Regions from separate parts of the Flavobacterium rhizosphaerae genome, predicted to be linked through region 1. Evidence: riboswitches for the same ligand, from Rfam matches in the RefSeq annotation. Region 1 holds a riboswitch; the other holds the start of a gene.

Region 1 (3,423 bases):
TGCGTTACAACGCTGGATGAAAGAAGTGCAGTTTCGCAGCCCTGCCTATAATAGTATGGTGAATAATACTCCAGTAAACCTTAGCCTGTATAAAGAGTTTACTACGGTAAATTAGTGAAACTGAAAATATAAGAGACACTTTTCAAGTTTGGATAATACTCATAATGTTTGTTTTAAGTTGTTTTTTGTTTGTTTGTTTTTAAGTGCCGCCCCCGTTATCAGCAACGGAGGCGGTTTCTTCATCTAAAATTTTAATTATGGCCATAGAAATAAATATAGTGCTTTTTGGTATAGGCAATGCCGGCAGCGCTTTGATAAATAAAGTAATAAAAAGCAGGGAGGATATTACAGTGCCTGTGCCCGATATACGTTTTCCGGTGATAACCAACAGCCGTGTTGCCTTTTTTGAAAAGGATGCCGACGGCTATGCATGGGAAGCCAATTTTATACGGTTTGCCGTGCCGTTTAAAATGGATGATGTGGTGGAGTATGTTATAGAGCACGATTTGCAAAACCTTATTGCGGTAGATGCTACACCAAGCGCAGAGCTTACGGCAGAATACCCAGATTTGGTTCGTACAGGTTTTAGTATCGTATCTTTAAACGAAAGCCTGCAGTACCTGCCGGAGAATTTTGAAAAGGGCATTAAGTTTTTAACCGAAAGCCGGGGGCTGGGTTATAAATTTATAAAAGGTGTACCGGGTGATGCCGCCGCCGCGGGTAATGCGTTATACAATGCAGTTCTGGAAGTAGTTGGGAAAGTGAAAGAGGGGGTTGTTTGAGGGAGTATTCTTTGTAATTTAGTTATACTGCTAAATAATTTGATTATGGAAATTAAAGGAGTAATAAATACAATCGATGAGTTTTATAATTTAATTTCTAAAATTCAGTCTAAGAGATTTGAATTCACTAATGGCTATTTTTGTCAACTTTATCAAGAATTATATAGAGGCCAGGATAATTTTAATTATAAATTAGAACCATCTATAATTAGGAATATAAAAGATAGGAATGTTTTAGAACTTGAGGAGTCCTATTTTAATCAATTTAAATCTAAAATAGAAGCAAATGATGGTTTAAAATATATTCAATTGTCAATCTCTGAAAACATAATTGATTATGAAAATGATTGGAGGTATCTAGAGCAAATGCGTCATTATGGCTTACCCTCCCGTTTATTAGATTGGGCTTTGATACCTGAAGTCGCATTATATTTTGCTTGTGAAAAGCACTTAGATATTGATGGACAGTTTTGGATTTTCAAAAGTCCTTTAGATTGGGATTGTGATGATCATTTCAATATTAATCCTTTTAAATTAAAAAATACACGAGTATGTAATAGTAGTTTTTACGTTGAAGCTAATTCTTCAACAGCATTTGCTGAAACAAATCGAGGTAATCAAAGTGGAAAATTCACTATACAGAATTATTTGAACTGTTTGATTCCTCTTGAAGAACAATTAAAGTTTCAAGAGTTATTGGAATTGTATAAAATTCCGGCAAATAAAAAAGAAAATTTTTTGAATTTTTTAAAAAATGAAAGAAACATACATTCTGAAACGATATACTCTAATCTAGATAATAAAATTAAAGCTATTGTTGATAGTATAAGTATTTAATAATCTTTCAAGCTCATTTGCTTTCTATAAATCTATGCACTACTTTTGCGTTGTTCTTTAACACATTGCACTATGTTATCATGAAAGGTGGAGGGATTAGACCCGCAGAAACCTTAGCAACCCTTTAGCTCTAAAGAAGGTGCTACATTCTACCGCTCGCGCGGATAGATAACACAAGCGGAATTTCTTTTCCACACCCTCCTGATGACATATTTTAATTAAGAATTTAAGGTATCAAGATTAACTTGAAACTTTAAACCTGAAACTTTGAACTTTAAATTATGTCTAAAATATACAACGTGCTTGCAAAACGCATACTGGTGCTGGACGGCGCTATGGGAACCATGCTGCAACGCTACAACTTTACCGAAGAAGATTATCGCGGCGAACGTTTTAAGGATTTTCCGCACCCGCTTAAAGGTAATAATGATTTACTGAGCCTTACCCAGCCGGAAGCCATAAAAGAAGTGCACCGCAAATATTTTGCGGCAGGCGCCGATATTGTAGAAACCAATACGTTTAGCGGTACTACCATTGGCATGGCCGATTATCACATGGAAGATTTGGTGTATGAGTTGAATTACGAGTCGGCCAGGCTGGCGCGTGAGGCCGCCGATGAGTTTACCGCTGCCAATCCGGATAAACCCCGTTTTGTGGCAGGCTCTATTGGCCCTACCAACCGGACGGCAAGTATGAGCCCTGATGTGAACGATCCGGGCTACCGTGCCGTGACGTTTGACGATTTGCGCATCGCCTATAAAGAGCAGGTTAAAGCTCTGATAGAGGGTGGGAGCGATATACTTTTGGTTGAAACTATTTTTGATACCCTGAATGCTAAGGCAGCACTTTTTGCCATAGAAGAGGTGAAGGAAGAATTGGGTGTAGATACCCCAATTATGGTGAGTGGTACCATTACTGATGCCAGCGGGCGTACACTGAGCGGTCAGACCGTTGAGGCTTTCCTGATTTCAATTTCACATATTCCGTTACTAAGTGTAGGCTTTAACTGTGCCCTGGGCGCCGACCAGTTAAAGCCTTACCTCAAAAGGCTTGCTCACAATACACAGTTTAGTGTTTCGGCGCACCCTAACGCAGGCTTGCCCAATGCCTTTGGTGAATATGACCAGACTCCCGAAGAAATGCAGGCGCTTATTAAAGAGTACCTCGAAGATAACCTGGTTAATATTATAGGTGGCTGCTGCGGTACCACACCGGAGCATATAAAGCTGATAGCGGAAGTGGCTGCTAAGTATGAACCGAGAAAGTTGTTTTCGGTTGTCGGTTGATGGTTGTCAGATTTTTAGCTACATAGAATGGATTATACAAAATTAGATGTTTGGCTTGAAGCCAGGAGATTGACGAACATGACATACAAAATATCTAAATACTTCCCCAAAGAAGAAGTTTATGGCCTGACAAATCAGATGAGGAGATGTGCCATATCTGTGCCGTCTAATATTGCTGAAGGCTGCGGAAGGCAAACAGCAAAAGATACCATAAATTTTCTACATATTGCAAGAGGTTCATTATATGAATTAGAAACCCAATATTTTGTTGCATTAGACCAAAAATATATAAGTCAAGAAGATTTTAATTCAGTATTCGATTTAATTCAGGCGTGTAAAAGATTATTAAATGGATTTATTAATTATTTTAAAAAGCTCTAAAAATGCCTGTAGATAATAATTTATCCGACAACCGACAACCGACAACTGGTAACATTCTTCCAGACAACCGACAGCCAAAAACTAACAACCGCTATTTACGCTTATCAGGTCTTGAACCGCTTATAGTTACCCCCGAA
Region 2 (3,423 bases), on a different contig from region 1:
TTTTCAGAGGTTACATCCTCGGTAATAAAAAGGTAGTAATACGCATCGGGGGCAGTGCCCACTAATTTGCCTTCTGTAAACCCGCCTATATCAGAAAGTACCATAGCACCATGACTGCCCGAGGTATAAAAATCCGGGGAATGCCCTACAAAGTTATACCCTCCCAGTATTTGTCCGTTATTACGCAACCTTTCAAAAGGCTGCGCGGTATCAACCCCCGGAAATCCGCCATCCAGTACAGCTATTGTCATACCGGTGCCTGTAAAATTTTGCTGATGTAATAATTGGCCGTTTAGCAGTTGTATTTGTGTAGCTGCACCGCCATAATTAAATTCCTGCGCAGTACGCTGTGCTTGCGGCACTTTTTCTGCTTTTCGCTTTTTCTGCCTGCCTGACGCATTAAGCGAAGTATTGGCAAAATCTACCCTGTCTATAAAAACAAGTGATGTGAGCGTTTGTATATCACCCTGTGTTCCTCTCACATGCAGTGCATTAAGCCATTTGCTTTTTGCCATTACCGTAATACCATTTGCAGCAATCACAGAGTGTATATATGTGGGAGATATAGGCACATCTTTTTCATCTAAGGCTATATGTTGCTTTTCGCGCCTGTCAATTGCCTTCTGGGTAAGCATTTCAAGCGGGTTAGCCAGGTAAAAGGCAGCTTCAGGCTTATCTTTAAAATATACCCAGGCATCTTCTTGTGCATAGGCCGCAAGGCTTATAAATAAAGCTGCAATATATAGCACCCTGTCATACATAAATTTACGAAATTTAATATTTTATTACTACCAAATATACAAATCCAGTTACAAAGGTTATTGTAAAAATGTAAATTTGCAGCAAACCTAATAACACAAATGTTATATTTATTTCTTAGTATTATCTGTAGCGTATCGGTAGGCATTATATTTAAAACCGCACGCTGCAATATTATCCGTATTCCACAAATTATTTTTTTTAATTACATAGTTGCCCTGCTGCTTTCCTATCTTTTTTTTGATGTGCAGCTGCCAGAAGATGTAGCACCCCTCCCCTGGGCGGTCTATATACCGCTTATGCTTTTGTTGCCGTCTATTTTTATATTTTTGGCCGCCTCAATAAGAAATGTAGGAATTGTGCGTACCGATGCTGCCCAGCGGCTATCACTTTTTATCCCCATACTGGCGGCATGGCTTATTTTTAATGAGTATTTTAATACCTACAAAATTATAGGGCTTTGCCTTGCCTTTCCTGCCCTGATTTTAATACTTAATAAAAAAGCCGATAAACAACAAGGCCAATGGTTTTACCCGGTAGTGGTGCTGTTGGGTTTTGGTATTATCGATATTCTATTTAAACAGATAGCACTATCTTCAACAGCGGGTTACACCACATCATTATTTATTATTTTTTGCGGCGCAATAGTAGTAAGCTTTATTATTGGGGTGTATGAAATTGCTTTTAAAAGTAAAAAATTTAATGCCATGAATATTGCCTATGGGGCACTGGTAGGCATATTTAATTTTGGAAATATTCTGTTTTACCTAATGGCTCATAAAGCTTTCTCCAGCAATCCTTCAACAGTATTTGCAGGAATGAACCTTGGGGTAATTATAATTGGGAGCCTCACAGGCGTATTGGTTTTTAGAGAAAAACTCTCTGCTGTAAACTATGCGGGTATCTTTTTAGCTATTGCTGCAATAGTATTTATTACGCTTTCACAACTATATAATTAGAAATATTTTACTGAAATAGAGTCACTTAAAATATTTATGTGAATTTTATTTGGAAATTAAAAAACTTCTGCCATATCTTTGCTGCAAGTTCTTTCAAAAAATATTCTTATCCAGAAAGACCGAGGGATTTGACCCTATGACGTCTTGGCAACCTGTCCGTTAAACGATAAGGTGCCACTTTCAACCACTCACGTGGAAAGATAAGTAAGAAAATGCAATTTATATTTCGACATATATATGCCTTTCTGACTTATCGGGAAGGCATTTTTTATTTTATGCCCTTTCCGATACCTGGCTTTGGATAGTTTTTGAAAAACAAAAATGTTTAACAAAAAATCTAAAACAAGTTTTAAAATGAAAGAGCAAACTAACATCCTGAACAGCCTGCCAATTGACCCTTTAACCGGAAGCATCTCGGTGCCAATTTACCAAACTTCAACTTTTGTACAGGAAGCACCCGGCGTAAACAAAGGCTTTGATTACTCCCGCAGCAACAACCCTACCCGTAAAGTACTGGAAGATACCATTGCCAGACTTGAAAATGGTACCAATGGCTATGCATTTGCCAGCGGACTTGCAGCAATAGATTCGGTAATAAAGTTACTTTCTGCCGGAGATGAGGTTATTGCAGTAGATGATATTTATGGCGGCGCTTACAGGCTGTTTACCCACATTTACCAAAAATTCGGCATAAGTGTTAAGTATGTTGACACTACCAATGCACAAAATGTAGCCGATGCCATTACAGATAAAACCAAGCTAATCTGGATTGAAAGCCCTACCAACCCTACGCTAAAAATTTCTGATATTGCCGCTATTTCTAAAATAGCCAAAGCCAATAACGTACTGCTTTGTGTAGATAATACTTTTGCATCACCCGTATCGCAAAAACCTATTGAGCTTGGTGCTGACATAGTAGTGCACAGCGCTACCAAATACATTTCGGGGCATAGCGACCTTATTGCGGGGCTTGTAGTTACAGCAACACAGGAGCTTGGCGATAAAATTAAGTTTGTACAAAATGCATCGGGTGCCATACTGGCTCCTTTTGACAGCTGGCTGGTTATAAGAGGGATAGAAACATTATCACTAAGAATAAAAGCACATGCCGAAAATGCCCAAAAAGTGGCAGAATACCTGCAAAGTGAAAAACTGATTAAAAATGTATATTACCCCGGCCTGCCCACACATCACAACCATGAGGTTGCCAAAAAGCAGCAAAAATATTTTGGTGGTGTAGTAACGTTTGACCTGGTTATTGACGATAAAAAACTGGCCACAAAAATTGTTACAGGCACTAAATTATTTAAACTGGCCGAAAGCCTTGGCGGTGTAAAAAGCCTGCTGTGCTTACCGTGCGAAATGACACATAAATCAACTCCTGCCGAAAAACGTTATGAAGCCGGTGTAACCGATAGCCTGATACGCCTTTCGGTTGGCCTTGAAGATGCTGACGACCTTATAGACGACTTAAAACAGGCACTTGCAGCCGCTGTTGCCATAACCAATGAAAAAGAAGCTGCAACAGTATAACTAATTCTCCCCAGATAAAAATTATAATGTCAAGAAAACAATTAAATATAGGCCTGTTTGGTTTTGGTTGCGTGGGCCACGGGCTGTATGAAGTACTCCAGAAAACCCCTGCGTTAAGGGCAACTATTAAAAACATTTGTGTAAAAGATAAAAACAAGGAGCGTGAAATTGG

Evidence for each region. Region 1 has a riboswitch for S-adenosylmethionine ahead of ABS766_RS01250 (homocysteine S-methyltransferase family protein). Riboswitches for the same ligand answer to the same signal wherever they lie in the genome.
Region 2: it holds a riboswitch for S-adenosylmethionine, as region 1 does, so the genes downstream of both, ABS766_RS03695 (trans-sulfuration enzyme family protein) here and ABS766_RS01250 (homocysteine S-methyltransferase family protein) in region 1, are expected to answer to the same signal.

Annotation. Positions count from the first base shown of each region.
Region 1 covers NZ_JBELPZ010000001.1:275,995-279,417, reverse strand. The annotation lists gene ABS766_RS01265 (OsmC family protein) at 1-115, shown strand, start outside; gene ABS766_RS01260 (hypothetical protein) at 258-782, shown strand; gene ABS766_RS01255 (FRG domain-containing protein) at 828-1,619, shown strand; SAM riboswitch class I at 1,692-1,794, shown strand; gene ABS766_RS01250 (homocysteine S-methyltransferase family protein) at 1,901-2,905, shown strand; gene ABS766_RS01245 (four helix bundle protein) at 2,933-3,286, shown strand; gene metH (methionine synthase) at 3,289-3,423, shown strand, end outside.
Region 2 covers NZ_JBELPZ010000002.1:270,793-274,215, forward strand. The annotation lists gene ABS766_RS03685 (S8 family serine peptidase) at 1-761, opposite strand, end outside; gene ABS766_RS03690 (EamA family transporter) at 861-1,718, shown strand; SAM riboswitch class I at 1,822-1,925, shown strand; gene ABS766_RS03695 (trans-sulfuration enzyme family protein) at 2,073-3,251, shown strand; gene ABS766_RS03700 (homoserine dehydrogenase) at 3,278-3,423, shown strand, end outside.